DNA from 3 places in the Paenarthrobacter sp. RAF54_2 genome. Region 3 is predicted to be linked to each of the others. Evidence: riboswitches for the same ligand, from Rfam matches in the RefSeq annotation. Region 3 holds a riboswitch; each other region holds the start of a gene.

Region 1 (11,924 bases), on a different contig from region 3:
ATCGATGCTCGGGTTTGCTGACCTGCTTGCTGGACTTCTGCCAAGGTTGGCCAGTAGGCACGAAAACGACTTCGTCGAGATCGAACTTGGCGGCAACCTCACTTGCAGCCACAAGGTGGCCGTGATGGATGGGATCAAAAGTTCCACCCATCACGCCCAGCCGGAGCCTGCGCTCCGACTCCCCGCGCGGAGTTGCGGCGATAATGTTAGTGGCCCTGCTTGTGGGTGTGCTTGTTCGGGTGCTGGCGGTGCGGATCCGAGTGCTCTTCTACAGCCTCGTGACGGTTGCCGAGGTTGGTGTAGGAGAGAGCAACGAACATCAAAACCAGCAGGAGAGCAAACATGCTGACTCCGAAGACCCACGGCTCGGCCCAGAGCGGGGCGGGCGCTTCGTGGCCGCCTTCTGTTTGGGCTGCTATGGACGTGGCGATCTGCTGAAACAGCATCTTCTCCCCTAGTTGGTTCTCAAGGATTTTCGACGGCGGGACTCCCCGCCGTTCCGGACTTCTGTTCTATGTTACCGCGTAGCTAGCCGCGGATCTGGCCTTCGCCCTGGACGATCCACTTGGTTGTGGTGAGTTCCGTGAGGCCCATGGGCCCGCGAGCATGCAGCTTTTGGGTGGAAATGCCCACTTCTGCTCCGAGCCCGAGCTCACCGCCGTCGGTGAAACGCGTGGAAGCATTGACGATGACGGCGGCCGAGTCGATTTCAGCGATAAATCTTTCGGCGTTGGCCAGGTTGTTCGTCAGGATCGCTTCGGTGTGTCCAGTCGTCCACTTCCGGATGTGATCAACGGCATCATCAAGGTTGTCCACCATGGCCACAGCGAGGTCCAGGTCCATGTACTCGGTGGCCCAATCGTCGTCGTCGGCCGGAACGGTTTCCACGTCCTTGCCCAAGGCAGCGGCGATCCGGTCATCCACGTGGAGCGTGACTCCGGCAGAGCGGAGTGCGGCTGCAACGGCAGGCAGCACTGTGGAGCCCGAGTGGACGAGGAGGGTCTCTACGGTGTTGCAAACGCTGGGACGCTGGGTCTTGGCATTCAAAAGAATGTCAACGGCCATCTCTTCGTTTGCTGATTCGTCGATGAAGATATGCACGTTGCCTTCACCCGTTTCAATAACGGGCACGGCAGAGTTGGTCACGACAGTCTGGATAAGGTCCCGTCCACCGCGGGGAATCAGGACGTCAACGCGGCCACGGGCACGCATGAGCACGTTGGCGCCCTCACGGCCGTACTGGTCCACGGTCTGCACAGCATCGGCAGGCAGGCCTACCGAATCCAGAGCTTCCCGAAGAATCTGCACCAAGGCCTCGTTGGTGTTCGCAGCTGCCGATCCGCCACGCAGGATGACGGCGTTACCGCTCTTGAGTGCCAAGCCGGCAATATCCACCGTGACGTTGGGGCGCGCTTCATAAATAGCGGCAACAACGCCCATGGGGACATTGACCTGGCGCAAGCGCAAGCCGTTGGGAAGGGTCTGGCCGCGGACTACGTTGCCCACGGGATCCGGCAGGCCAGCCAGGTTCTCCAAAGCCGCAACCAAGCCATCAATGCGGGCAGGTGTCAGTGTCAGCCTGTCCAGGAGTGCGGCAGACGTACCATTGGCACGGCCTGCGGCGACGTCCTTCGCGTTTGCGTCCAGCACGTGCTTCCGGCGCTCCTGAAGGGCGGTCCCGATGGCACGCAGTGCGCTATCCTTCCATGCCCGATTAGCCTGTCCCATGCGTCGGGCAGCCTTGCGGGAGCGGTCTGCAATGGCGTATACCGCGGTTTGGACGTCCTCCGGTGACAACGGAACGCCGCCTGCCACAGGGCTCTCCGGCGTCTGGCCGGCGGCACCGGTAACGTCGGAAATCACAGGGGCGTCAGGGGTCAGCGCTTCAGTCATGTTCCAAGTTTAGATGAGCGGACGGCCTGAAGGAGTACGAGGTCGTCAACATGAACAACTTCGCGGTCGTAACCCCTGCCCATCGCCTGTCCGAGCTCCTGTGTGCTGCGGCCAAGCATGCGGGGAAGCTCTTCCGAGGAATAGTTCACCAGGCCACGCGCCACGACGGTCCCGTCCAAGGCCACCATTTCCACGGGGTCGCCTGCTTCAAAATCACCGCTGATGTCCGAAATGCCCGCAGGAAGGAGTGACCTGTGCCGGTCGCGCACGGCTTTCACCGCGCCGTCGTCGAGCATCAAGCGCCCGTGAACCGTTGCCAGGTGGGCCAACCACAACAGGCGAACGGGCTTGCGGTTGCCGTTCACGGCGAACCACGTTCCCACGTCCTCCCCCGCAAGGGCTGCCGCAGCGTTCGCCGTGGACGTCACCAAGGCATGGATGCCCGAGCCCGCGGCAATGGAAGCGGCCTCCACTTTGGTCATCATGCCGCCGGTGCCCACACCTGCTTTACCCGCCTTGCCGATGGTCACGTCTTCGAGGTCCTGCGGACCGCGAACCAAGGCGATCCGCTTGGCCCCATGGGAGGGCGGACCATCGTAGAGGGCATCGACGTCAGAGAGCAACACCAGCGCGTCGGCGCGGACCAGATGGGCCACCAAAGCCGCCAGGCGGTCGTTGTCGCCAAAACGGATCTCGTGGGTCGCGACGGTGTCGTTCTCATTGACGACGGGAACGACGCCAAGATTCAGCAAACGGTCCAGGGCCCGGAAAGCGTTGGTGTGCTGCGTCCGGCGCATGAGGTCATCAGCCGTCAGCAGGACCTGGCTGACCGTGACGCCGTGAGCGCTGAAAGCTTGCGTATAGCGCGCCATCAACAGGCCCTGGCCCACGCTTGCCGCGGCTTGCTGGGTGGCAAGATCCTTCGGGCGCTTGGCCAGCCCCAGCGGAGCAAGGCCGGCTGCAATAGCACCCGAAGAAACCAGGATGATTTCAGTGCCTGCGTTTCGCTTGTCCGCCAGCGCATTAACCAGCGACGTCAGCGATTTTTCGGAGATGCCACCCTTGATACTGGTCAGCGAGGACGAGCCCACTTTGACCACAATCCTCTTGGCGGTGGCCAGGGCCTGGCGCTCAAGAACCTCTTCGTTCGGAACTTCGATGGTCCTAGTCGTCATCACCGGTATCCAGGGTGCCTTCCGTCACAGGCTGCGCACGACGGCGGCTGACGGACTCAGTCCAGATGCCCGCCTTGCGCTCGGCTTCCAGTTCAGCGCGGGCAGCGGCCTTGGCTTCGCGGCGCTCAAGCTGTTCATCGCGCTTCTGTGAACGGGTGGGACGGTCGCCGATGTCGGCAACGCGGATGTCGGTACCGCGGGGAGTAGCCAGCAGTTCGGCACCGGCCATCATGGTGGGCTCCCAGTCGAAGACCACGCCATCGTCCTCACCGATGACCACGGTATCGCCAGGCTTGGCACCAACCTTGAAAAGCTCATTCTCGACGCCAAGCTTGGCCAGACGATCAGCCAGGTAGCCAATGGCTTCCTCGTTGGTGAAATCGGTCTGCTTGACCCAGCGGACAGGCTTCTCGCCAAGGACGCGGAACAACGGTTCGAGATTCTTTTCCTCGCGGCGGATGCGGAAGCCGCTCTCGTTGACGGCGCGCGGACGAAGGATAGGCGGGGCAACCTTGGGAGGCGCGGTCTCAACCGCATCCCGTGCTACCTTGACGATCTCTGCCATTGCGAAGCCAAGCTGGCGCAGGCCTTCATGGCTGGTGGCCGAGACTTCGAAGACCCGGTAGCCGCGTGATTCGAGTTCCGGACGAACGAACTCAGCCATGTCCTTGCCGTCAGGGAGGTCCACCTTGTTCAGGACAACAAGCTTGGGGCGTTCGTTCAACGGCACAACTTCGCCGTCGACGCCGGCATAGCTCATGTCAACGGCGTACTTTTCCAGTTCCGCCTCGATGATGGCCAAATCGGAGAGGGGATCACGGTCCGATTCCAAAGTTCCGCAGTCCAGGACGTGAACCAGTGCTGCGCAGCGCTCGACGTGGCGCAGGAAGTTGTGGCCAAGGCCCTTGCCCTCGCTGGCGCCCTCGATCAGTCCGGGAACATCGGCGATGGTGAAGCGGATGTCGCCGGCCTGGACGACGCCAAGGTTGGGAATGAGGGTGGTGAACGGGTAATCGGCAATCTTGGGCCGGGCAGCTGACATCGCTGCAATGAGGCTGGATTTTCCTGCGGACGGAAATCCGACCAAGGCGATATCGGCGATGGACTTCAGCTCCAGGACGATGTCGCTGGATTCGCCCTCGATGCCAAGCAGCGCAAAGCCTGGCGCGCGGCGCTTCTGGGAGGAAAGTGAGGCGTTTCCGAGGCCTCCCTGGCCACCTGCAGCCGCAACATACTCCGTGCCCTCGCCAACGAGGTCGGCCAGGACTTCGCCGTCCTTGGTCTTCACCACAGTGCCGTCCGGCACGGGAAGGATCAGGGTTTCGCCGTTCTTGCCGCCGCGCCAATCGCCCATGCCCGGGCCACCGTTGGTGGCATGGCGGTGGGGGGCGTGGTGATAATCCAGCAGGGTGGTGGTCTGCGCCGACACCCGAAGGATGACGTCGCCACCATTGCCACCATTGCCACCGTCGGGTCCGCCGAGTGGCTTGAACTTTTCGCGCTTAACAGAGACACAGCCGTGGCCGCCGGTTCCGCCGGATACGTGCAGGACTACCCGGTCTACAAAGCTCGCCACGTGAATCTCCTCTTGCTGTTGCCAGCGCTGTTGCATAAATCAGAGCGCCATAGACGCCCTAATCGATTGTAATGCGGTTAAAAGAACGGTGGAGCGGGCCGTTTGGCCCGCTCCACCGGTTCAGAACTTGTTGTTACTCTGCAGCTGCAGCAGCAACGATGTTCACTACGCGACGGCCGCGGCGAGTACCAAACTCAACCGCACCGGCCTCGAGTGCGAACAGGGTGTCGTCGCCACCGCGGCCGACGCCTGCACCGGGGTGGAAGTGGGTTCCACGCTGGCGAACGATGATCTCGCCTGCGGAAACTACCTGGCCACCGAACCGCTTGACGCCGAGGCGCTGTGCGTTGGAGTCACGACCGTTGCGAGTGGAGCTCGCGCCTTTTTTGTGTGCCATGTGAAATGCCTGCCTCTAAATTTCTGGGGAAACTGAAAATCTGAACAGAGTAACGGAAGTTACTTGATGCTCGTGATCTTGATCTTGGTCAGTTCCTGACGGTGACCCTGGCGCTTCTTGTAGCCGGTCTTGTTCTTGAACTTCTGGATGACGATCTTGGGACCGCGAAGGTCCTCAAGGATCTCAGCCGTGACCGTGACCTTGGCCAGGTCCGCAGCAGCGGACGTGACCTTGTCGCCGTCAACCAGGAGCAAGGCGGGCAGCTCAAGAGTGCTGCCGGCTCCACCGGGGACGCGGTTAAGCGTTACGTAGTCTCCAACGGAAACTTTTTCTTGGCGGCCGCCTGCGCGGACAATCGCGTACACCACTTGGGTACTCACTTCTCTCGACGTTTCTTACTAAATTTGCGTGCGGAACCTTGAACCGGAATCAGGCTTGGTTCGCGCTGTGCCTCAACGCCGTGGACTTCTGATCGAAGCCCGCGAGTCATCCCATGAACAATTCCAAGGGGCATAACCCAAGTGTTGGCGTAAGCACCGAAGATCAAGATTACGCTAGTTTGACCTTCAGCTGCAAATGAGGCCGCGTCCGGAGGCTATCGGGTGACTTGCATCACCAGTTGTAACGGACTCTCCCGGCACCGTGCCCATACAGCCTACAGGGTTTGTGGAGTAATACTGCGATTTGGCCGACGACGCGCTGGATTTTTGTGGAATTGCCCAGCCGCCAACCCCGGAGGCCCTGCTCAGGCGAAGAGCCGGGGTGCATCAAAGAAGGCTGTCTCGTAGCGGCAAGACTGGGCGAAGGCCTCAACCATGGCCCCGCGTTCCTGGGTGGAGGCGCTAATTGCCGCGGCATCAGTAAAGTCGATCGCCTTCCGGGTTGCGGCAGCAAACTCCTCGTCCGCGTACGTCGTCAGCCAGGCGGCGTACGGGTGCTCGCTGGGGGCGCCGGCGTCCACATAGGCGGCGTGGAGTTGCTGTCCTACCTCCGCATACAGCCAATAGCAGGGCAGGATTGCCGCCAGCAACACGGCGTAACTGCCCGAGGCTGATGTGGCCAGCAGGTGGTCCACGTACGACCTTGTCACGGGTCCGGTCTGTGTTGAGGCCGAGCGCGTGCTCAGCCAGTTCCGATGGAGCTCGGACTCCACTTCAAGGCAAAGTTGCGATGACTTTGCCCAGAAGAGCTGCTCTTCTTCAGTGGGGGCAAGTGCACCTGCCCGCGCCAAAACCCGGGAGTAGCCGTTCAGGTAGATGGCGTCCTGGGCGAGGTAATAGTTGAACTGGGGCTCCGGGAGGCGCCCGGACTGCAAGCCCTGAATGAAGGCGAGGCCGTAAATTGCGTCCAATTCCGGTGCAGCTTCGGCCCACAGCCGGGCGGCAAAGTCGCCGGATTTCCCGGCAGGATTCAGCGCTGGCTCCATGTGGTGGAAGTGGTGGACAGGCCCGCTGCCCTTGCCTACCTCGAGCCCGTCGGCCGCCGCGAGGGCCTGCAGCAGCCACGGCTTGACCTCGCGGAGTGATACCTCCCAATCGCCCCTGCGGGCCTGGACTGTGGCCAACGCCGAGGAGAGCGAGCACCCTGTTCCGTGGCTGTTCCTGGTATCAACGCGGGGCCCAGGCACCTCGATGACGTCCTGTCGCAGCAAACCGCTCGTATTGACCAGTGCATCCGGGCAGTCGTTTCCTGCCAAGTGGCCGCCTTTTACCAAAACCGTCGTTCCACACTCAGCAGCCAGGCGTTTACCCTGGTCAAGCGCCGTAGCCCAGTCGGGGGCTTCGGGCTCCCCCAGCAACATCGCCAGCTCGGGAAGGTTTGGGGTGACGAGATCCGCCAACGGCAGGAGGCTGCGTAACGCAGTTTCAGCGGTCTCCCGCAGAAGGCGGTCGCCGCTGGTGGCCACCATCACCGGGTCAAGGACCACGACGGCGGGACGCACCTCTTCGAGCCAACTGCGGACTTCGTCGATGACGGCCGCATCACCCAACATCCCGATCTTGACCGCATCAATCTCAATATCGCTGCTGATCGCGTCCAGTTGCTGACGCAGGAACTCGACGGGCGGAACATGGATTGCACTGACACCCAACGTGTTCTGGGCCGTCAAAGCCGTGATGGCAGCCATGCCATAGCCCCCGTGCGCTGCGATGCTCTTCAAGTCTGCCTGGATTCCGGCGCCGCCAGAAGGATCCGAGCCGGCAATGCTGAGCACCCTCGGATGTGGCCGGGCCGGGACTGCTCCCATACCCGCGGCGTAGACAGGGTAGACAGCGGAATTCGACGATGAAGCCATGGTGGACATCCCTTCGCCGGTGCTAACCGGACAGGTTCAACGGGTCTGGATCTCAGCCTGGCCCGTGCCCGGCACCCCGTGTCAGTTTCCTAGCGTAGCCCGGAAGCCCCTCGCCCCGGGAACCGGACAGCTTCGGGGAATCGATGTGACTGGCGGCAAACAAAAGAGTCCCGCAGTATCCGCCGTAAACGGATGCTGCGGGACTCTTTGGTTGCATAGTGGCAGGTTGCCCTGCCTACAGCTCGGAAGCGGGAACTCCCACCCCAAGGATGATGGGTTCGTCCGCTACCTTCTTTTTGGCGGGCTCTTCCGCTGCCGGCGCCTTGGCCTCATGGGCAGATCCGCCTGCGGCAGCAGCAGTTACCTCGTGGTGTTCCACACTGGTTTCGTTTGCGGCACCCTGCGCCCTGCTGGCACTGCGGTTCCTCCGGCCACGACGACCACGGGAACGCAACGAATGATCGTGCTCATCGGTAGTGCCGGCAGAAGCACTGGCAGGGGAAACGGCGGAAGCAGCGGCAGGTTCGGAAACCGAAGCCGTGGCCTCTTCCTCCGCAGCAGGTGCGGCACCAAGGTGCGAGAACGCCTCGGCCAGCAGGTCCAGGCTCATGGCCGGCTTGCCAGCAGTTGGTTCCTCATGGTGTTCCACAAACGGAAGAGCCACTTCTTCGCCACCGAAACGCAGAACAGGAGTGGCGCGCGCTTCCCGAACCGCAGCCTCATGACTGGCGGTATCAGGTGCAGCCGGAACGCCAGCCTCGCCGCTTGCAGCCTCAAGGGCAGATCCATCGGTGTGACCCTGCTGACCTGCTGCACGGGCCTGCTCCTCCGCGCGGTGAACCTCGTCATCGTGCAGGTGGGCGGCATGTGCTGCAGCGGCTATCGTGGCAAGAGCTGCCCTGGTCGCCTCAGCCTTCGCCTGGCGGACCGGGTCCACGGACTCCGTGGTCGCAGGAGCTGCAGGGGCGGCCGGCGTGCTGTGGACTGCAGGAGGCACTTCGGCCATTGCCGGTCCCCCACCCTTGCCACGGCGGCGCTTACGATCAGTGCGTGCAGCAGGCTGTTGGGGTTCGACGTGCGGGCGGTGATGCTCGGCAGCAACGACGTTGGCGCGTCGGTGCTCCACCGGCTCATCATGGGTGACGACACCCCGTCCGGCACAGTGCTCGCACTGCTCACCGAATACCTCGAGCAGGCCGGTGCCCATGCGCTTGCGGGTCATCTGCACCAGGCCCAGCGATGTCACTTCGGCCACTTGGTGTTTGGTGCGGTCACGACCCAGGCATTCCACCATTCGGCGGAGCACCAGGTCACGGTTCGATTCGAGGACCATGTCAATGAAGTCGATGACGATGATGCCACCGATATCGCGCAGGCGTAGCTGGCGAACAACTTCCTCGGCTGCTTCAAGGTTGTTCTTGGTGACGGTTTCTTCCAGGTTTCCGCCGCTGCCGGTGAACTTACCTGTGTTGACGTCCACCACAGTCATGGCTTCGGTGCGGTCGATGACAAGGGAACCACCAGACGGCAGGAAAACCTTGCGTTCCAGCGCCTTGTGGATCTGTTCGTCGATCCGCCAGGCAGCAAAAATGTCCTGGTCCTTGGTCCACTTCTCAAGGCGGCCCACCAGATCGGGAGCCACGTACGTAACGTAAGCCTCGATGGTGTCCCAGGCGTCGTCCCCGGAAACGATCAACTTGGAGAAGTCTTCGTTGAAGACATCCCGGACAACCTTGATGGTGAGGTCCGGTTCGCCGTAAAGCAGTTCCGGAGCCAGCACCTTCGTGGAGGACGCCTGCCCTTCAATGCCTTCCCACTGCGCGCGCAAACGGTTGATGTCATGCGTCAGTTCTTCTTCGGACGCACCTTCAGCGGCTGTGCGCACAATGACGCCGGCGTTCTCCGGCAAGCGATCCTTGAGGATGCGCTTGAGGCGGTTGCGTTCCACGTCAGGCAGTTTGCGCGAGATACCGGTCATGGAACCGCCCGGCACGTACACAAGGTAGCGGCCCGGGAGGGAAATCTGGCTGGTAAGGCGGGCGCCCTTGTGGCCGACGGGGTCCTTGGTGACCTGCACCAGGACGGAATCGCCGGACTTCAGCGCATTCTCGATCCGGCGCGGCTGGCCTTCAAGGTTGACTGCATCCCAGTTCACTTCACCGGCGTACAACACCGCATTGCGGCCACGTCCGATGTCAACAAAAGCAGCCTCCATGGAAGGCAGAACATTCTGGACCTTGCCCAGATACACGTTGCCAATGAGGGAGTCCTGCTGGGTCTTGGACACAAAGTGCTCGGCCAAGACGCCGTCTTCAAGGACCGCGATCTGGATTCTGTCGTCGCGCTGGCGGACGATCATCTGGCGATCCACGGACTCGCGGCGGGCAAGGAACTCAGCCTCGGTGATCACCTGGCGGCGACGTCCGGTCTCGCGGGATTCGCGGCGGCGCTGCTTCTTGGCCTCAAGCCTGGTGGAACCCTTAACGCTGGTAACGCGGTTTGACGGGGCCGTCTCAGTGATCGGGCGGGGCGCGCGGACACGGGTCACCGTGTTGGGCGGGTCATCGTCAGAGCCGCCAGTCAGTTCGAGATCCTGGTCACCCCTGCGGCGACGGCGACGACGACGCGACGTGACGCCCTCTTCGAGCGCTTCCGCTGCCGGAGCTTCTTCTTCGTCCTCAGTCTCAGTGCCGTCCTCGGCATCGGACTCGTCGCGTTCGTTTCCGCGCCGACCACGGCGGCCACGGCTCCGGCGACGACGACGGCTGCTGGAATCCTCCAGCTCCTCGGTTGTCCCCGTTTCCGGAGTTTCTTCAGCCTCTTCGGCCTTTTCCTCGACGGCCGGACGTGCCACGGTGCTGAGGTCAGGGGCCTGGAAGATCATGGACGTAATGGAGACCGGCTCCAGGAACAAAGACGTTGAACCGGGGGCGGACTCCTCGGCAGCTTCGGCCTCTTCCTCGGCGGGAACAGTGCCTTCTACAGGAGCGTCCAGCGCAGGCTGGGACCCGGCGTCCGGCGTCGTGATTTCTTCAGTGGTTTCCGCAGCGGGAGCGGCTGCAGGCGTCTCAGCGGCCGTTGCGTCAACGTCCTTGGGCTTGGTAGCCCGACGACGGCGGACCGGCTTTTCAGGGGCAGGTTCGCCATCGGTTTCCGGCAGGGACGCTATCCCGGCCTGGTCATCAAAACCGGGGAGCGGCTCGGCAGGCACTGTTGTCTTGCGCGCGCGGCTACGGCGTGCCGGCGCCTTCACGGCTGCTTCGGTGGGTTCAGTACCGGTGGCTTCTTCGGCAGCTTCCTCAGAAGCGACGGCTTCTTCAGTACCGGCTGTTTCGACCGCCTTGGGCGCAGCCTTGCGCCGTGTCCGGGTGGTCTTTTTGGGCGCTTCCGCAGTTTCCGCGGTAGCTGCCTCTTCATTAACGGCTACAACCTGGTCATTATCCATATGTGGCAACACTCCTGCCCCAGCGACGCCGCCACATCCGGCGCCCAGTGGGGCAATTATTTGTCAAAACCCTCAGGCGTTGACAGAAGTCGGTAGTATTCCTTCCGGTTCGCACCATCATTGGGGTGCGGCAGCCCTGGAAGGCCGGTGGCTTTGCTCTGAAACCCGTTGTTCTGCTGCCACAACCAGGTGCCGTCCATTGTCATGGCGGGCATGCGGAGGATCACGTGATCCAGGCAGGCCCTGCTCATGCTGGCGGTCTTGGGAACAAGTCACCGGACCGGATTCCGAATGTGGATCGGCTTCCGGCCATGTTCATTCTCTCACACCCCTGCACATTCGAAGCGTAGGAGACTGTGTCGCACAGTGGGGAAAGTGCCGCCACGAGCTGGGGACCACGTCCAGCCTCCGGCGTTACAATCCTCACAAGAGCCGTTCCCGGACCGGCCGGGTCATTGTCGAAAAGGATTGCGTCCGCGATGCCAAGCACCGCCAGGGGAAACCTGGCCAATCAAGCCTCCACCCCTGCGGGTGGAAAGACCACCGAGCCAGGATTGCAGCGCGCGGCCGGGCCTGATTCCCTGCCTAAAGCAGTGCAAAACAAGCCATTTGCGTGGCTCCTGCTGATCACCGGCGTCATCGGCTGGCTGGCTTCCGGGGCATTGGTCCTTGAGAAGCTGGCAGTGCTCAAAGACCCCAACCACATCACGCTCTGCGATGTGAATCCGTGGGTTTCCTGCGGAGCCGTGATGCAGACACCGCAAAGCTCCGTTTTCGGGTTCCCCAACATGTTCATCGGGATTGTTGCCTTTGCGGTGATCATCACCACTGCCATGGGACTCCTGGCCGGGGCCAAGTATTCACGCAGCTACTGGCTGGGCTTGCAGGCAGGTGTAACCCTTGGATTCGTTTTTGTTGTGTGGTTGTGGTCTCAGGCCCTGTACGTCATCAACGTGCTGTGCCCGTACTGCATGGTGGTGTGGGCGGTCATGATCCCCATGTTCGTCTGGGTGACCATCCGCAACATCTCCCATGGAGTCATCAAAGCCCCGCCAGCGCTGGCCAAGATCCTGGGTGACTCCGGATGGATCATTGTGGCACTGCTGTACGTAGCTGTGATCGCCACGATCTTCTTCGCCTTC
Region 2 (6,932 bases), 340 kb from region 3:
TGCTGATGCTGTAGCCAAGATTGTCGGAGAGGCCATCTCCAAGGGTTCGGATCTTCGGCTCACGGACGAGAAAGGCCGCCAGATCATCGTTCCCGGCAGCGTGTTGGGATACGTTGAAATTGGTGCTGAGGAAGTCCGCCGCGTCGGTTTCGGCGCACTCTAGCGGTTCCCGGTTACAGCTGCCGCTAAGGAGTCTCCATGCTTTCACTCGTTGTGGTGGTTCTTGCCACCATCGCTACAGGATTCATCGTGTGGGCAAATGACAAGCGACACGGCAAGTACGGCATTGCATTACCGGCGGGCGTTTCGACAACCGTCGGCGTGCTGAGCTGGATAGCTTTCATCATGGCCGGCTTTGGTTACCAGCCCGGGCTGACCTGGATCCCCTGGATCCTCCCTATCGTGTTGGGGACGGTTATCGCGATTGCCGTTGTGCTCTTTCTTGGCCGCACGCGCACCCAGCATGACACCGCCGCCCTCACCAAAGCTCTGAGGCTCTAGGGCATTGAGACTCTAAGGCACTGTTCAGTTTTAAACGACGCTGGCCACCACCCCGTGGGTGATGGCCAGCACCGTTTAACCTCTTCTATCCCGTTGAAACTCCCGGGTAGCGATCCGGCTGCGCCAAGGCACCGGACGCGGCCGCGGCCTCGCTCACGGCAGCGGCTGCCGCGATGTCGCGTTGGGTCACCTGGCCGCCTGCGTCATGGGAAACGTAGCGCAAGAACACCCTGTTGTAACGCCAGTCAAGATCAGGGTGGTGGTTCTGTTCCTCGGCGATCCGGCCAATGGCGGCGATAAGCGCCAGGGCGTCGGCCGCCGTCGAGGTTTTGAATACCGTCACGAGGCCGTCCTGGAGCTTCCAGTCCGGAAGGCCCTTGAGGGCGGTCTCCACGGCGATCTGGGTCAATGGCTCTTTCCTGTCAGCCACCACTGCTCCTTCATTGAGAGGAACTCTGCATTTAGAGGAACTCTGCCCGGCCTTCCATGGCCGATGACGCGAGGGCGTGCTCCCGGCGCGGGATTCGGCCAGCCTGCTTGGCCAGCCTACCGGCGATCACCGCGTGTTTGAAGGCTTCCCCCATCTGCACGGGGTTCTGCGCACGGGTCACGGCTGTTGCCAGCAGGACAGCATCGCATCCCAGTTCCATGGCAAGCGCGGCATCGGAGGCGGTTCCAATGCCGGCGTCGAGCACTACCGGGACAGAGGCCCGGGACACTATCAGTTCGATGTTGTGCGGGTTCAGGATGCCCAGCCCCGTACCAATAGGCGAGCCGAGGGGCATGACTGCTGCGGCACCCAGGTTTTCCAGGCGCAGCGCCAGGACAGGGTCATCATTGGTGTACGCGAAGACCTTGAAGCCGCGGTTCACCAGCTGTTCGGTGGCCTCCACGAGTTCCACCGCATCCGGAAGAAGTGTGTGCTCATCGGCGATGACTTCCAGCTTCACCCAATCCGTCTCCAGCGCCTCCCGGGCGAGCTCCGCGGTCATCACTGCGTCTTTGGCAGTAAAACAGCCAGCGGTGTTGGGCAGGACCCGAATGTTGTGATCCAGCAGGAGTTGAAACAGTGAGCCTGTCTCGGCCGGTGAGTACCTGCGCATTGCCACAGTGGTCAGTTCCGTTCCTGAAGCCAGAAGGGCTGCTCCCAACCCGTCAAGACTCGGTGCACCACCGGTACCCATGATCAGGCGGGAGCCGAATTCGACGCCGTCGATCACCAAAGCATCTGTGCGGATGTCAGATTTTGCTACTGTCATTTTTTCAGCCTCCCTGGACTGCGGTTACGAGTTCGAGTTCGTCTCCATCGGCGAGCGCAGTCGCGGCCCACTGGCTGCGCGGCACTACCTCGGAATTGCGCGCGACGGCGACACCCAGCTTGCCGCCGTCGGCCGCCTGTCCGCGGTGGTCCAGGATGCGGCCTGTGATGGCGCTGACGAGCGTGCTGACGGATGCGTCGTCCGCCACGGCGTGTTCGGAGCCATTGAGTTTGATGTTCATGGTGTGTCCTTGGTTGCTGGTTGGAGATGGTGATCCGGCGTTGCCGTAAATCGATCAGGGGTGAAGTTGGACCATCGGGGATCGACTGACCCGCTGATCAGCCCGCCGACGATTCTGGCGGCCACAGGCGTCAACAGGACGCCATGGCGGAAGAACCCGGTTGCGATTACGAGACCGTCGATGGTGCCCGCGCGCCCGGTAACCCGTCCCAGTAATGGTGCGTTGTCCGGAGTGCCGGGCCGTGCGCGGGCTGTCGCTTCCAGCAGTTCCAACTCCGCCACCGCAGGCACCAGGACTTGGGCGTCCCGCAGGAGTTGGTAGACGCCTCCGGCGGAGACTGCATTGGTGGACGCGGATAGTCCGTCCTCGCGCTGTGTTGCTCCAATCACCACCGTGCCATCGTCCCGCGGCACGATGTAAACGGGCACCCCGCGGACAATACCCCGGATGGTGGATGTGAGGAGGGGCTGGAGGTGGTGGGGAACGCGCAGCCTGAGGATGTCACCGTAAACGGGCCGCAGAGGAAGACTGAGACCTTCGGGGAGATTACCGATCCTTGCCGCGTCCAGCCCGCAGGCGATCACAGTTTCCGAGGCCTCGACTGTGCCAGAAGCCAGTTTGACGCCGGAGACCCGGTCCCCATCCCAGAGCAAACGGGATGCTTGGAACGGCAGTGCGAAACCGTCCTCCGCTCCGGAAACCCACGTTGCGTCACCTGGTCCGTGGGCTGCCAACCCTTCCATGAGGCATCGTGCAAGCCGCCGCGGGTCCACTTGGTGATCGGCCGGTATGTCGAAGGCACAGGAAATCTGTGGACTCAGCAAAGGCTCACGTTGGCGCGCTTCCCGCAATGACAATGGCTCCACGTGCAGCCCCGCGGCCTGCTGGACTGTGCGGAGGTCTGCGAGGGCGCGGCGGTCGGCGGCGTCGGCACCAACGGCGATTGTCGGCGTCGTGCGGTATCCGGTGGCTGATTCGCCGCCATGGACGCTCCGGATGAAAGGGGGCCAAAGTTGGGAGGATTCCAGCATGAGTTCCAGGAGGTCTTCCTCCTGGTAGTGGAGTTCGCTGACCGGAGCCAGCATCCCGGCGGCAGCAAACGTCGCACCGGCCGCGGGGGTGGGATCAATGAGGACCACCGAGCGGCCCTGGCGGCGCGCTTCGTGGGCGATGCCAAGGCCGATGATGCCGCCACCAACCACTGCAACGTCTGCCTGCAAGGGGGTTTGGCCGGATTCTGCCATGTGTTTCCTTCCCTACGCCGGTACTAGCCGGATCAGGTCAAGCGGTCGGCGCTGAAGCCCTCTCAGCCGGACGGTCATATGACGCTGTCACGGCTCCCGCAGTACGTGCCCAGTTTAGAGGAACTACTCTGGTTTCCATGACCCAGCCTGATGTCCACACCACTGCCCGCCTTTACTTGTGCACCGATGCCCGCAAACGTCAGGGCGATTTTGAAGACTTCGTCGACGCCGCGTTTGAGGGCGGCGTAGACATCATCCAGCTGCGCGACAAGACACTCGAGGCCGCAGAGGAACTGGAAGTCCTGGAGGTTCTGCACAACGTTGCCCAACGGCACGGACGGCTGTGGGCCGTCAATGACCGCGCCGATGTTGCCAGTATTTCCGGGGCTCCGGTGTTCCATATCGGGCAAAAAGACATCCCCCTGCCCGCGGCAAGGCATCTCCTCCACGACCGCACCGTGATAGGCCTTTCCACCCATACGCCGGAACAGGTTGACGCTGCTATCGCTGCCTCCCCTGGCAGGAGCGGACTGGATTATTTCTGTGTTGGTCCGGTGTGGGCAACACCCACAAAGCCCGGCCGTGAAGCAGTCGGGCTGGATCTGGTCACATATGCCGCAGAAGCCGTAAAGCGCGCGGATGCGGAGACCGTAGGTGGGGTCCTCCTCCCTTGGTTCGCGATTGGCGGCATCGACCTCACCAACATTGAACAGGTGGTGGCTGCGGGAGCGAGCCGGATCGTCGTGGTGCGGGCCATTACTGAGGCGGAGGATCCGACGGCGGCGGCAAAGACTCTGCTGGAAGCGCTCGACGCCGGATAATCACCGCCGGCGCCCTGGCGGCAGCCGAGGATATGCGAAAGTCTCTTAAGCCGTGAGCCCGAGCCCGGACATCCGTCGACCATGCCGCTCGGCAAGTTCAGCGGTAAGGACCTTGACTGCAGTGCGGGCATCCCCGCCGCCCTTGAGCAGCGGTCCCAAGTGAGGATGTTCCATGCCCACGCGTTGGGCCTGGGTCAGCGCTTCACCGACGAGGCGGCGGCCCCACAAAGCCAGTCGCGATGCCAGGCGAGGATCATCAGCCAGGGCCCTGCGCAGGAGGACGCGTAATACTTCCGTGGCTTGGTCGGCGGAGGCCACCTTCTGGACAAAGAGTTGCGTTCCGCCGTCGAGGTACGAAGCGACCATGCGGTAAAAGTCCGATGACACGGTGTCGATCACATAGGCCTTCATGACTGATTCAAACCAGTCCGCCGGCTTTGTTCGCTCATGGAAGTGGTCAAACGAGCGCTGGAACGGAAGCATGGCCTCTTCGGCATCGAGTCCCATCTCCGAGAGCCGGCTGCTGATCAAGGCAAAGTTTCCGTAAGCCCCAACGGCAATCTTTGCCAACACTGCCCTGTCGTGCAGGGTGGGAGCGTACCGGGAGTCGAAAGACAGCCGGCCAAACGCCGAGAGCTCGCCGTACGCCATGGCTCCCAGCAGCTCCGAAGAGAGGCGCTGGACGCGAGCATTATCGTCCAAGGAAGGGCTCATGGTCCAAGACTATCCAGCGATTTCGGGCTAACCTGATTTTCGTGTCACATCATCGGATTTCGCCCAACGTCGACGACTCGTCGGACCAGCTCGCAGAGGCATTTGCAGCCCTTCGGACCGAACTGGAGCTCCCAGGCGAGTATCCGGCCGAAGCCGTGGCGGAAGCCCGGAAAGCAGTAGAAAACCACACACTGCCAGAGCGTGACCTCAGGGACATTCCGTTCGTGACCATCGATCCAGCCACGTCCACCGATCTGGACCAGGCCGTATTCATTGAACGGGCCGGCGACGGCTACAAAGTCCTCTACGCAATCGCCGACGTGCCATCCTTTGTTGCTCCCGGCGGGGCGCTCGATGCAGAGACGCGGCAACGGGGACAAACGTTCTACGCTCCTGACGGGAGGATCCCCCTGCACCCGGAAGTGATCAGCGAGAACGCCGGAAGCCTGTTGGCTGGTCAGGACTGCAGCGCCTTCGTGTGGGACTTCGAACTGGACCACAATGCGGAGGTATCCGCTACGTCGGTGGCCCGTGGCACTGTCCGCAGCCGCGCCAAGCTCAGTTACAAGGGTGCCCAGGAACAGATCGATGCCGGCACAGCCCCAACTGTCCTGAAGCTCCTCAAGGAGGTTGGCCTGAAGCGGGTGGAACTGGAACGGCTGCGCGGTGGCGCCAACCTGAACATGCCCGAGCAGGAAATCGTCCAGGCGACCGGCGGCGGGGGCTACAGGATTGTGGCCGCGCCTTCCCTGCCTGTGGAGGACTGGAACGCGCAGATATCCCTCATGACCGGAATGGCAGCGGCCCAACTGATGCTCGATGGAAAAGTGGGCATCCTGCGCACCATGCCGGCGCCGGATGAACGGTCGCTGCTCCATTTCAAGCGCCAGACCAAGGCACTGGGGAAACCGTGGGACGGCGAGGTTACCTACGGTGAGTACCTTCGGACACTTGACGCTTCGGATCCCAAACAGCTTGCCATCCTGCACTCGGCGGGCACGCTGTTCCGCGGCGCAGGGTACACGCCTTTCGATGGTGAGCTTCCCCCAAACGTCATCCAGTCAGCCATCGGCGCACCCTATGCTCACACCACAGCACCTTTGCGCCGACTCATCGACCGCTTTGTCCTGGTGATCTGCGAGGCCCTCAGCAACGGCCACCAGATCCCGGCGTGGGCGCGTGAAGCACTTCCATCCCTGCCCGAGATCATGGCATCATCCGACCAACTGGCCGGGCGGCTTGAGCGTCTGGCCATGGACACCGTGGAAGCTGCACTCGTGGCGAACCACATCGGCGAGGAGTTCGATGCAGTGGTCATCTCCGGTTCCAAGCCGTCCAATGGGACCCCCAATGGCAATGGAAGGGGAAACGGAAACGGCAATGGGCCGTTCGGCATCATCCAGATCGCTGAACCCGCCGTCACAGCCCGGTGTGACGGCGAACTGGAGTCAGGCACCAAGGTCCGGGTGCAACTCCTGAAGGCCGATATCGCCAGCCGCGAGATCCGTTTTACCCTGCTCCCCTGAAGCCCCGCAGCACCCGAACTGCCGCCGATCCGGGCTTTAGGGCTCCCAGAGGATAGACTGACCCTGTAGTAATGGATGCCCGGTCGTTGATTCAGTTAATTTTTGAACTCAACAAGCCCGCCCCTACGCGATCTTGAGATGTGCCCGCTGGTCACCAGTGCCAGTACTTAGATAGCCCGCGATCGGCTTCCACTGGATTAGCTTGCGCGCCCGTTCGTGCTCCGGTACGGCTCCGCCACCCGTTGAGCATGCAGCGCCAATGCCCAAATGAATAAGGAAACTCCCTGTGAGTGAATTGCACACCCATGAAGTCCTGACGGACGCCACCGGCACCGAATCCATCGAGCCCGAGGAAACGATCATCTCTGATGAGACGCCCCACGAGATCGAAGAGAAATCGTTCGCTGACTACAACGTCCGCGCTGACATCGTCGAATCCCTCGCCGACGCCGGCATTACCCACCCCTTCCCCATTCAGGCCATGACGCTGCCCGTAGCCCTCAGCGGCCACGACATCATCGGCCAGGCCAAGACCGGTACAGGCAAGACCCTCGGTTTCGGCATTCCGGCATTGCAGCGCGTGGAAGGCCGGGATGACCCCGGCTACGCCAAGCTGGCCGTCCCCG
Region 3 (11,924 bases):
CAACAGGAAACGTGATCACCCGGAAGCCCAATCACGCGCTTGACCAGGTGCTGCTCGTTGTCGTCAGCGGCCAACCCAACGAATTCCAAAGTGTCGCCTACCCAATCAAGGGGGCCTGCCGGTTTTTTCAGAACCGCCGGAAGCCAACCTTGCGAATCCTTGAAGACCACTACGTCGCCCCGTTCCAAGGCGAAGGGCTCCGGCACCAGCAGATTGATGAAGATGCGGTCATTGACGTCCAAGGTGCTTTCCATGGATTCAGAAGGAATGTAGAACGCCCGGAAAAGGAACGTCTTGATAAGGAAGGAGAGCACTACGGCAATGGCCACGACTGTGACGATTTCCTTCAGCCATCCCAGGGCAGGGTTCCTGCGGGGCTTCTCAGCCTCGTCGGTTTTGTTGCCGGCATCGGCGGCAGCGTCGGCGACCGGGCTGGGCTCAGCCACTCCAGCGACGCCACCCGTTCCGTCCGAGAGCCGCGCGTCGTCGTCGTGTCGCTCGGGATTCTCGGGAACTTTGTCCGGCATTTATTGTCCGTTCTTCGATGGTTCGGCCTGCACGGAGCGAGGCACCTCTGCAAATCTATCAAGGGGCCAGATGATCTGGACGGGTCTGCCGATCACCCGGTCAAACGGGACCATTCCCCCGCCGGGTGCTCCCAGCAATCCGCGGGAATCAGCAGAGCGGGATCGGTGGTCGCCCATCAGCCAGAGCCGGTCCTCGGGGACCACGACGTCGAACTTCTGTTTGCTGGGTTCGTCCCCGGGGTACACATAGGGTTCCTCAAGTACCTGACCGTTCACTGTGAGGCGCCCCTCGGAGGAACAGCACCGAATGTGGTCACCCGGAACCCCAATGACACGCTTCACGTATGTTGTATCGCTCCCAGTGAGCCCGAACCATTGGCCCGCCGCTGCAATCGCGTCGACAAGAGGACCCTTACCGCTGCTGAGCGGGGCGAATGATCCACGCCCATCAAAGACAACCACGTCTCCACGCTGGATGGGCTCTGCGGTGAATGCCGTCCGCGAAACCAGGATCCTGTCCCCCGTGCCAAGCAACGGCTCCATGGACTCGGAGGGAATGTAGTAGACGTCGATCCACAAGGAGCGAACCAGGCCGCTGATGGCTACGGCAAGGACCAATGCCAGCAAAACAAAACGCCAGCCCTGTTTCCGGGGCCGGCGTTCTGATGTGTCCATGACTCGTATCCCTGTTGCGTTGCGGATTGCTCCGGAACGAACCGGGCACGAATCCTGGACCCGTTGCGTAAGTCGCTGGACTTACTTGGCGAAGTCGCGCTTTTCCTTGATCTTCGCTGCCTTACCGCGCAGTGCGCGCATGTAGTAAAGCTTGGCGCGGCGGACGTCACCCTTGGTGACGACCTCGATCTTGTCGATGATCGGGGAGTGTACCGGGAAGGTACGCTCTACGCCGACACCGAAGGAAACCTTGCGTACGGTGAAGGTTTCGCGAACGCCGTCACCCTGGCGGCCCAGGACGAAGCCCTGGAATACCTGGACACGGGAGTTCTTGCCTTCGATGATGTTGACGTGAACCTTGAGGGTGTCACCCGCGCGGAACTCGGGAACATCGTTACGCAGCGAGGCTGCATCTACGCTATCGAGGATATGCATTAATCCACTCCTGGTGAACGCCACAGGTCATCCACTTTGGGTTACGGCAGACAAGGCCGCGGCACAAAGCCAACCGGAAATCTCCGCCGAAGTTTCTTAGTGTCCGGTTCCACCACTGATTGGCGGCACCGGGTTGTCCGGCTGTTGGCTTCGCTCCCCCTGTGGCAGGTGCTGGCCCAGCAGACACAAGGGTTAATTCTGCCACATGCCGCAGCATCCGACCAACTATGCGGACTCGCAACGCCCGACGGCGGCCAGCGGGGTACTACAGTCGCGTTTGTGACGTGTTGCTTTCCGTGCGGCGGCGCAGGCGACCATCCACGACGTCGTAACCCAGGTCCGCGAGTGCGTTGCGGTCCGCGCGACTCAACCGACCGGCGTCGAAGTGTTCAAGGAGATCCGGACGGCGCTCGGCAGTGCGGCGGAACTGTTCATGGCGCCGCCACTGCGCTATCTTCCCGTGATTGCCGCTCAGAAGGACTGGAGGCACCTCGTGCTCCCGCCATGAGGATGGCTTGGTATAAACCGGATACTCCAGGAGTCCGTCCGAATGTGATTCTTCAACGAGGGATTCCGGGTTGCCCACCACGCCTGGAAGCAAACGGCCGATTGCTTCAACCATGGCCAGGACAGCAACTTCGCCGCCATTGAGAACGTAGTCGCCAAGGCTGACAGGCCTCACTGTGAAGTGCTCGTGCGCCCAGTCGATGACGCGCTCATCGATTCCCTCGTACCGACCGCAGGCAAAGACCAGCTGCTCCTCTTCGGCGAGCTCATAGGCAAGGGCCTGGGTAAACCTCTCCCCTGCCGGCGACGGGACAATCAGGACAGGTTTGGTGCCCTCACCAGGCCCGGCAACGGATTCGAGCGCCTGTGCCCACGGCTCTGGCTTCATGACCATGCCCGCGCCGCCCCCATAAGGAGTGTCGTCCACGGTCCGGTGCTTGTCAGTAGTGAACGTCCGGAGGTCGTGGACGTTAAGTTCCAAGAGCCCATCCTGGCGGGCCTTGCCTATCAGCGAAAGTTCAAGCGGGGCAAGGTACTCAGGGAAGATGCTGACGACATCGATCCTCATTCAGGCATCATCCCCGGCGCCGTCCTTGGACTCCTCAGCCGTGTCATCGTTGATTTCAAAGAGACCGGCAGGCGGAGTGATGAGAATGAACCCGTCCTCGATGTTGACCTCAGGCACGATTTCATCGACGAAGGGAACCAGAATTTCCTTCCCTTCCTCCGTCCTGACCGTCAACAAGTCCTGAACCGGCAGTGTGGTCAGCGCGGCAACTTTGCCCACAACCTGTGAGCCAACCCGCGCCTCCAACCCAACGAGTTCGTGCTCATACCAGCCTTCGTCGTCGTCTTCGTCATCGAGTTCTTCGGTTTCGATGAAAAGCTTCGCACCACGGATTGCCTCGGCGGCGTTGCGATCTGCAATCTCTTCAAAGCCCAGCAGGAGGATGTCTTTGTTCCATCTGGCGCTACGGATGGTCAGCGGGCCCGCAGTGGCCGGCTCCACGACGAATTCGGTTCCAGCGACGAAGCGCTCGGAGGGGGCGTCGGTGAGCACTTGCACCGTCACCTCGCCGCGTATGCCATGGGGTTTGCCGATCCGGGCCACCTGGAGCTGCATGGGTTCCTCTGAATTCTCGTTGTGCCCGCGCTGCCAGGCAGCAACGGAAGTGAAATGATCGATAAAGCAATCCGGCCCCTCCACCATATTCGGTGAAGGGGCCGGATCTAAGATAAGTATTGCTGAGCGCGTTACCGGCGACGATCGGTGTCGACGACGTCGACCCTGACCTGCTCGCCACCTGCCAAGGCTGCAACCACAGTGCGCAATGCACGTGCGGTGCGTCCCTGACGGCCGATCACCCGTCCGAGGTCCTCCTGGTGAACGCGCACCTCAAGGGATTCCCCACGGCGGTTGTTCCTGGCACTGACCTTGACATCCTCAGGGCTGTCAACGATCCCACGGACCAAGTGCTCGAGCGCTTCTGCCAGCAATTTACTCAGCCTCGGTGGTCTCTGCTTCAGCCTCGGCCGGAGCTTCGGCTTCGTCCTTCTTGGCCTTCTTGGTGATGGCTTCCGGAATGATGACGGAACCCTTCTCCGGGGCTACGAAGGCTTCCTTCGGAGCTTTGGTCTTCAGGGTGCCTTCCTGGCCCGGCAGGCCCTTGAACTTCTGCCAGTCACCGGTGATCTTGAGGATCGCGGCAACCTGCTCGGTCGGCTGAGCGCCAACGGAAAGCCAGTACTGGGCGCGCTCGGAAGCGACCTCGATGTACGACGGCTCTTCGGTGGGGTGGTACTTGCCGATTTCTTCAATGGCACGGCCATCGCGCTTGGCGCGGGCATCCATGACGACAATGCGGTAGTACGGTGCGCGCATCTTACCGAAGCGCTTAAGGCGAATCTTTACGGCCACTTTTGTGGTCACTCCTGTTTCTGAAACGGGGTTGAACCCGACGTTCTGCACCCGTGGGGCGGGCCATACTTGGGGGTTCCAAAGGACAAGATTTGGGCACGGAGAGAGGGGCCGCGCCAATCAAGTACTTGACCATTGTGCCAGATGCCGGAAGTAATTACGACTTACGCCACTCCGGACCCCAACGCGCTAGACGGACCAGACGTAGAGTCCTGAACGCTCCGCCTTCTCAACGTCAGTGGCCAAGGAAGCCAGCTGCTGCACGTACTGACGCGATTGGTCCGCACCAAAAGGCATCTCGTCCTGCTCAGCCCATGCCGCAGCGACGTCGTCAAGAACGTTCCCGTCGCCTTCGCTTTCATACGTCAGCAGCTCGGCAAGCGCCCTCACCATCGCTTCCGGAACGCCAAGGAGGGCGTCGCTGGTGACGTCCACCAGCGCCAGCTCGTAGTCTGCACCGGCAGCATGGACGGCTTTGCCCGCAAGGTCCCCCAGTTGCTCGACCTCAAAGTCGGTGATGCCATCGATCCTGACGGCGGGGCCGGTAACGTCGGCACCCCGGTCCAAGGCAGCTGCCCTCTTGAGTGCTTCATCGTGGGTGGCTACAAAAATTTCGGCAAAGCCCATGGAGAGTGCTCTCATTCGTTCGTGCTGACGGGGCGGCGGCAACGGCCCAGGGGGCGAATACGGTCAATGCCCAGCCTAGTGCAGTCCCGGCCCCTGCATTCGGAAGCCAGCGCGAGGGCGCTTCCCGCCAGGGTGCTTAGCGCACTGCCACGCGCAGCTTGTTGCGCCAAGGGTCTTCGAACTGCAGCTCCAGGCCCGTGTGGCGGTTCGCCACGGACGCAACTTTCAGCCGGTCAGCCAGTGCGGCGACATCATCGGCAGTCGGAACTTCGATCAGGACCTCGCCCAGGCCCAGGGTATCCCTGCGGGGCCCGGCCCCGCGGCTGTTCCACACGTTCATCGCCATGTGGTGGTGGTAGCCGCCCGCAGAAACAAACAACGCCTGCCCGTGCCAGCCCGCCGTCCTCTCAAAACCGAGGGTGTCCACATAAAAATCCTGGGCAGTCTGCACGTCGCCTACCTGAAGGTGCACGTGCCCGACGCCGGCAACTGCTTCCCGCTGGCCAGTCACGGCAGCCTCATTCAAGTGCTGCTGGAGGAAACGCTGGGGCGGCAGGGCAACATTGTCCATCACCACATTCTTGCCATCCCACTGCCAGACAGCGCGAGGCTTGTCGTAATAGAGCTCAATGCCATTACCTTCGGGATCCGTGAAATAGAAGGCTTCGCTCACCAAATGGTCGGCACTGCCCACAAAAGCGCGCGGCTCATACTCTGCGGCCGTGGCGATGGTGGCCGCCAGGGAAGGCTGGTCCTGGAACAGGATGGCTGTATGGAAAAGCCCGGCTTCCCCACGGCCTGGAATCTGCAGGCRGGCAGCGGGAGCGAGGTGGACTACAGGCTTGCCCAGGCGCCCCAGGTACAGCCCGCCATCCTGCTCGGCCACGATCTCAAGGCCCAGGGCACGCTGATAGTAGTCACTCATCACCCTCATATCGCCGACCTTGAGCATGACGGTGCCCATGGTGAGTTCGGCAGGAAGGAGATCCTGGTTGGATGTCGTCGTCATGTGAAGCTCCCGATTCATAGATGGCCGCCCTTCGGCACGTTCTACCTATGTAAATTACTTGAAGCTTCAATTTATTCCTAGTTGGACCAGTTTCCCGCGCAGGACTACATGGTTCAGGCTCGCCACAGTTGCGAGGTTCTTCCTTGGATCATCCCGGCACAGCACGACGTCGGCACTTGCCCCTTCGCTGATGCCCTCGGCTCCCAGCCACTTCCGCGCGCCCCACGTGGCGGCGCCCAGGACGGCAGTGGGCGGCAGGCCGGCGTCGTGAAGTTCCTTCATTTCGTCCGCGATCCTGCCGTGCTTGATCACGCTCCCTGCATCCGTGCCCGCATAGATGCCGACGCCAGCTTCAAAAGCCTCCAACACCCGTTCACGGCGTCGCTCCCAAAGACGGGTCATGTGCTGGGCGTAGACAGGAAACTTCGGGGCAGCCTGGGCGGCGATATCCGGAAAAGTCGCGATGTTAACCAACGTGGGAACAATCGGTACGGACTGCTCCACAAGACGGGGAATGTGGCGGGGCAAAAGACCGGTGGCGTGCTCAATGCAGTCGATCCCGGCGTCGAGCATGTCATCAATGGTGTCTTCACCGAAGCAGTGGGCTGTCACCCTCGCTCCTTCGTCGTGGGCGGCCGCAATGGCATCCCTCACGACGTTCCGAGGGAAGGAAGCGGAGAGGTCACCCACACCGCGATCGATCCAATCCCCCACGAGTTTCACCCAACCGTCCCCGTCCCGGGCTTCCTTGCGGACCGTCTCCACGAGTTCGTCCGGCTCGACTTCATGGCCCAAGCCACGCAGATAACGCCGGCTCCGGGCGATGTGGCGTCCGGCACGAAGGAGCCGTGGGAGGTCGTCCCGCCGCTGAACCCAACGTGTATCGCTTGGTGAGCCGGCGTCGCGGATCAACAACGTGCCGGCTTTTAGGTCGGCCTGCGCCTGGGCAAGAGTTGTCAGCTCATCAACCGCTCCGCCGACGCCAAGCCCTATGTGGCAGTGGGCGTCAACAAAACCAGGAAGGACCCATCCGTCCAGCACGGAATCGGGTGGAGCAAGGGGGCGTTCGAACGTCAGTTTGCCATCGACGGACCACAACCCGTGCCGTTGGTCGTCTCCTGCCACAAGCACAGGACCGGTGAATTCGATGATGTTGGCCATGGCAAAAGCCTAGTGTGCCACCAACCTCCCGGACGCGTATGACTGGGACCCCGATCGAAGCTGTGGTAGCTTCGTCTACGACCACACGGGGGCCCCTGCAGGGGCTGAGATCGGACTGAAGCAGTCTGCGACCGTTGAACCTGTCCGGGTAATGCCGGCGAAGGAAGTGAGTAATCCTTTGAGCACCACCGAAACACAGCACAGCTCTGCCCAAAACCAGATCAGCCACAGCGAAAACATGGCGGAACCCGTCACACAGTCGCTGAAATCCCATTCGCTGGCTTGGCTGGAAGATCCCGTGAATGGCATCCGGGTCCCCGTCACGGAAATTGCTCTGGAGCCTTCCCCCAACGGTGAGGCGAACGAACCACTGCAGGTATACCGAACTGCCGGACCGGGCAGCGATCCCGTGGTGGGCCTGGAGCCATTCCGCACCCGATGGATCGAAGCCCGGGAAGACACCGAGGCATACTCCGGGCGGGAGAGGAACCTGCTCGACGACGGCAAATCAGCGGTACGCCGCGGCGCAGCATCCCAGGAGTGGAAGGGGGCGCAACCGGTGCCCCGCCGCGCCGTCGAAGGCAAAACCGTCACCCAGATGCACTATGCCAAGCAAGGCATCGTCACGCCGGAAATGCAGTTTGTGGCGCTGCGGGAGAACTGCGACGTTGAGCTGGTTCGCAGCGAAGTGGCTGCCGGGCGCGCTATCATCCCCAACAACATCAACCACCCCGAGTCCGAGCCCATGATCATTGGCAAGGCCTTCCTGGTCAAAATCAACGCCAACATCGGAAACTCCGCCGTCACCAGTTCCATCGCCGAGGAAGTTGACAAGCTGCAATGGGCAACCCAGTGGGGTGCCGATACTGTCATGGACCTGTCCACGGGAGACGACATCCACACCACCAGGGAGTGGATCATCCGCAACTCCCCCGTTCCGATCGGCACTGTTCCCATTTACCAGGCACTGGAGAAGGTCAACGGCGAAGCCAACAAACTCACGTGGGAAATTTTCCGCGATACGGTCATCGAGCAATGCGAGCAGGGCGTTGACTACATGACAATCCACGCCGGAGTGCTCCTGCGGTACGTGCCCTTGACGGCAAACCGTGTGACAGGCATCGTCTCCCGTGGCGGCTCGATAATGGCTGGATGGTGCTTGGCGCACCACGAGGAGAACTTCCTCTACACGCATTTTGATGACCTCTGTGAAATCTTCGCCAAGTACGACGTCGCATTCTCCCTGGGCGACGGATTGCGCCCGGGCGCAACAGCCGATGCCAACGACGCCGCGCAGTTCGCTGAGCTCGATACGCTTGCCGAGCTGACCCAGCGGGCTTGGGAATTCGATGTGCAGGTGATGGTTGAAGGACCCGGACACATTCCCTTCCACTTGGTCCGCGAGAACGTGGAGCGCCAACAGGAACTCTGTAAAGGCGCCCCGTTCTACACCTTGGGACCGCTGGTCACGGACGTTGCTCCTGGCTATGACCACATCACCTCGGCAATCGGCGCAACGGAAATTGCGCGGTACGGCACGGCCATGCTCTGCTACGTAACGCCCAAGGAACACCTGGGACTGCCGAACAAGGATGATGTGAAGACCGGTGTGATCACGTACAAGATCGCAGCGCACGCAGCGGACCTCGCCAAGGGACACCCGGGCGCAAACGAACGCGACGACGCTTTGTCCAAGGCCAGGTTCGAGTTCCGTTGGCGGGACCAGTTCGCGTTGTCCCTGGATCCGGTTACTGCCGAAGCCTTCCACGACGAAACACTTCCTGCCGAACCTGCCAAGACGGCGCACTTCTGCTCGATGTGCGGACCCAAATTCTGCTCGATGCGCATCAGCCAAGACATCAGGGACGAGTTCGGTTCCGCCGACGCGCAGGCCGCCATTGCAGGGATATACGACGGCATGCGGGAAAAGAGCGAAGAATTCCTGGCGTCGGGCGGCAAGGTGTACCTGCCGGAGCTGCAGCTTCCCACTACCCGGATGTCCTCCACCAAGAGGGCAGCGTCAGGAAACCTTAACTGACCTCGTCCGGACAATATCGGCTACAAAAGAGCGAATAATCCGGTCTCCATCTACCGAGTCCTGGGGCCGGTGCCCTCCCGCTGCTACGCGTCGGAGGGCACCGGTGTCCTCCAGGTACCCGGCGATTTCTTCGTACAGTGGCTCCCACCCGCCTGTCAGGACAAGGGTAGGAACGCCAGGAACAATGTGCAGGGGCGCCTCCCAAGGAGGCGCCTGAAGCCGGAGGCGACGTGCGGAACGGCGCGCTTCGGGTGTGTCCAGCCCGCTGGCTTCGGCCGAAAATGCACGCCTGAAGTATTCGCGTTCGTAGTCGGCGTCCTTAACCTTGCTCCGCACCTCAAACAGCGGCTCCATGAGCGAACGATGGAATGTCGTGGCAGGCAGCTCGGCCGTCAAGGATAAACAAGCCGGTTCAACAAGTGTCAGCGAGTGCACCAGGTCCGGGCGTTCAACTGCTGCGAGCATGGCAGAAATTGCACCTTGCTCATGCGCCACCACATGGCCTCCACCAGAATCCACCAGCGAAGCCACTACGATGCCTACATCCGCAGCGACGTCGGATTCCAACGGTTCAGCCACGGGATCAAAGCCGTGCCGGCGGAGGAAAAGTGCGTCATACGACAGGGCCATACCGTGCTGCTTGGGCCATGCCGAGGCGCCAAAGCTCCCCAGTCCGTGGACGAAGACTACGCGCTGCTTGTGCATGGATTCACCCTAGTCCAGAGCTCTGACATCCCAGCCAAAAAGCAGTTGGCGCCGTTATGGACATTCACAACGGCGCCAGCTGTCACAGTATTGATTCGGAGGTTCCGCTTACTTACCCAGGAACTTCTCGAAGCCCTTGGGGAGGTTCAGCGTGGACGGATCGAAGTCCGCAGCGCCCTGACCAAACGCCGCACCCGTCGGAGCTGCCGAGGCCGCGTTGGCACGCTTGGCCTCAGCCTCGCGGAGTTCCTGGGCCGCCTTTGCCGGGTTGCCGGAGCGCGCCTTCTTCTTGGGAGCGTTCTTGCCACCCTTGCGGCCGCCGCCTGGGCCGCCCATTCCAGGCATGCCCGGCATGCCGGGCATGCCGCCCTGGGCCATCTTTTTCATCATTTTCTGGGCTTGGGCGAAGCGCTCCAGGAGGCCGTTGACCTCCGAAACGTGCACACCTGAACCCTTTGCAATGCGGGCCCTGCGGGAGCCGTTGATGATTTTGGGAGCAACGCGTTCATGCGGAGTCATGGACCTGACGATCGCCTCAACGCGATCGATTTCACGTTCGTCGAAGTTCTCCAGCTGCTGGCGGATGTTTTGGGCACCCGGCATCATCATGAGCATCTTCTTCATGGAACCCATGTTGCGGATCTGCTGCATCTGGGCCAGGAAGTCGTCCAGGGTGAAGTCTTCCTGGTCGGCGAACTTCTTCGCCATCCGGGCAGCTTCGTCCTTGTCCCAGGCCTTCTCAGCCTGTTCGATCAAGGTCAGGACGTCACCCATGTCCAGGATGCGCGACGCCATACGGTCCGGGTGGAAGAGTTCGAAGTCGTCCAGGCCTTCACCAGTGGACGCGAACATGACTGGCTTACCCGTGACCGACGCAACCGAAAGTGCGGCGCCACCGCGGGCATCGCCGTCGAGCTTGGACAGCACGATGCCGGTGAAGTTGACGCCTTCGTCAAAGGCCATGGCCGTGTTGACGGCGTCCTGGCCGATCATGGAGTCGATGACGAAGAGGACTTCGTTCGGGATGATCGCCTGACGGATCCGGCGTGCCTGATCCATCATCTCGGCATCCACGCCGAGGCGGCCGGCGGTGTCAACGATCACGACATCGTGAAGCTTCTGGCGCGCTTCTTCCACACCTGCGCTGGCGACCGCCACAGGGTCACCAGCAGGGTGATCCAGCTCCGAGGTTGCTCCCGGGTGCGGCGCGAAGACGGGAACGCCTGCGCGCTTGCCGACAACCTGAAGCTGCGTTACGGCGTTGGGCCGCTGGAGGTCGCAGGCAACCAGCATGGGGCTGTGGCCTTGCGCCTTCAGCCACTTTGACAGCTTGCCGGCGAGGGTGGTCTTGCCTGCACCCTGGAGGCCGGCCAGCATGATGATGGTGGGGCCGGTCTTGGCCAAGCGGATGCGCCGGGTTTCACCGCCGAGGATCTCCACGAGTTCCTCATTGACGATCTTGACGATCTGCTGGCTCGGGTTCAACGCACCGGAAACCTCGGCACCAAGAGCCCGCTCACGGATGCGGGACGTGAATTCGCGGACCACCGAAACGGCAACGTCCGCGTCCAAGAGGGCACGACGGATCTCCCGGACGGTGGCATCGACATCAGCCTCGGAGAGGCGGCCCTTGCCACGGAGGTTCTTGAAGGTTGCTGTCAACCGGTCAGAGAGTGAATTGAACACGCGCCGTGCACTTCTTTCGATGGTCTGCGATTGGCGGCCAGTGCGGCACGCCAGAGTCTTGACTTGTTCTTGCCCCAACAAATTTGTCTCAACCCCAACAAATCTGCGTCAACCAAGGGACTCGACTATCTAGGGTACCAAGTCGCACCTGCAAGATGGCATGCTGGCACAATGACGAGCAAAACAACTGTAAAAACGTTGCTTATCCTTGGCGCCTCCGGTGACCTGACCGGCAGGCTGCTCCTCCCTGGACTTGCAGGGCTGCTCGCCACCGGTCGGGCATCCGGGTTGCGGCTGGTGGGAGCCGGGTCCGACCCCTGGGCGCCCGAACAGTGGCAGGAACGGGTCAATGGAGCATTTGCGGCTGCGTCAAAGGCCGCCGATGCAAGTGGGCGCGACGCCTTGGCAGCTGTGGCAGCATCCACCGAGTACCACCAAGTGGACGTGACTGCCGATGGGCCCCTGGCGGACCTCCTGGCACACTTGGAAGGGCCGATAGCTATCTATTTCGCCCTGCCGCCCCACATCAGCCAGAAAGCCTGTGAAGTCCTGCGCCGCGAGCAATTGCCCGCAGGTACTCGCCTGGTGATGGAAAAGCCCTTCGGTTCCGGAAGCGAATCTGCACGCGAACTCAAC

The links. Region 3 has a riboswitch for thiamine pyrophosphate ahead of thiC (phosphomethylpyrimidine synthase ThiC). Riboswitches for the same ligand answer to the same signal wherever they lie in the genome.
Region 1: linked by a shared signal. The riboswitch ahead of AB4Y87_RS20620 (bifunctional hydroxymethylpyrimidine kinase/phosphomethylpyrimidine kinase) and the one ahead of thiC (phosphomethylpyrimidine synthase ThiC) in region 3 are both predicted to bind thiamine pyrophosphate.
Region 2: linked by a shared signal. The riboswitch ahead of thiO (glycine oxidase ThiO) and the one ahead of thiC (phosphomethylpyrimidine synthase ThiC) in region 3 are both predicted to bind thiamine pyrophosphate.

The regions. Positions count from the first base shown of each region.
Region 1 is NZ_JBFRDV010000024.1:5,675-17,598, forward strand. It holds gene nadD (nicotinate-nucleotide adenylyltransferase) at 1-202, opposite strand, end outside; gene AB4Y87_RS20590 (hypothetical protein) at 207-446, opposite strand; gene AB4Y87_RS20595 (glutamate-5-semialdehyde dehydrogenase) at 529-1,893, opposite strand; gene proB (glutamate 5-kinase) at 1,890-3,068, opposite strand; gene obgE (GTPase ObgE) at 3,058-4,644, opposite strand; gene rpmA (50S ribosomal protein L27) at 4,778-5,041, opposite strand; gene rplU (50S ribosomal protein L21) at 5,101-5,409, opposite strand; gene AB4Y87_RS20620 (bifunctional hydroxymethylpyrimidine kinase/phosphomethylpyrimidine kinase) at 5,787-7,337, opposite strand; TPP riboswitch at 7,329-7,426, opposite strand; gene AB4Y87_RS20625 (Rne/Rng family ribonuclease) at 7,573-10,782, opposite strand; gene AB4Y87_RS20630 (hypothetical protein) at 10,839-11,033, opposite strand; gene AB4Y87_RS20635 (vitamin K epoxide reductase family protein) at 11,262-11,924, shown strand, end outside.
Region 2 is NZ_JBFRDV010000006.1:106,349-113,280, reverse strand. It holds gene AB4Y87_RS07130 (DUF3107 domain-containing protein) at 1-163, shown strand, start outside; gene AB4Y87_RS07125 (hypothetical protein) at 199-501, shown strand; gene AB4Y87_RS07120 (4a-hydroxytetrahydrobiopterin dehydratase) at 587-931, opposite strand; gene AB4Y87_RS07115 (thiazole synthase) at 963-1,760, opposite strand; gene thiS (sulfur carrier protein ThiS) at 1,765-2,001, opposite strand; gene thiO (glycine oxidase ThiO) at 1,998-3,245, opposite strand; TPP riboswitch at 3,238-3,355, opposite strand; gene thiE (thiamine phosphate synthase) at 3,383-4,066, shown strand; gene AB4Y87_RS07095 (ferritin-like fold-containing protein) at 4,112-4,780, opposite strand; gene AB4Y87_RS07090 (RNB domain-containing ribonuclease) at 4,822-6,306, shown strand; gene AB4Y87_RS07085 (DEAD/DEAH box helicase) at 6,593-6,932, shown strand, end outside.
Region 3 is NZ_JBFRDV010000006.1:448,686-460,609, reverse strand. It holds gene lepB (signal peptidase I) at 1-527, opposite strand, end outside; gene lepB (signal peptidase I) at 528-1,202, opposite strand; gene rplS (50S ribosomal protein L19) at 1,284-1,637, opposite strand; gene trmD (tRNA (guanosine(37)-N1)-methyltransferase TrmD) at 1,903-2,712, opposite strand; gene rimM (ribosome maturation factor RimM) at 2,713-3,267, opposite strand; gene AB4Y87_RS08650 (RNA-binding protein) at 3,399-3,641, opposite strand; gene rpsP (30S ribosomal protein S16) at 3,643-4,062, opposite strand; gene AB4Y87_RS08640 (hypothetical protein) at 4,252-4,704, opposite strand; gene AB4Y87_RS08635 (VOC family protein) at 4,826-5,698, opposite strand; gene AB4Y87_RS08630 (amidohydrolase family protein) at 5,765-6,859, opposite strand; TPP riboswitch at 6,935-7,042, shown strand; gene thiC (phosphomethylpyrimidine synthase ThiC) at 7,038-8,897, shown strand; gene AB4Y87_RS08620 (alpha/beta fold hydrolase) at 8,880-9,602, opposite strand; gene ffh (signal recognition particle protein) at 9,711-11,288, opposite strand; gene AB4Y87_RS08610 (glucose-6-phosphate dehydrogenase) at 11,460-11,924, shown strand, end outside.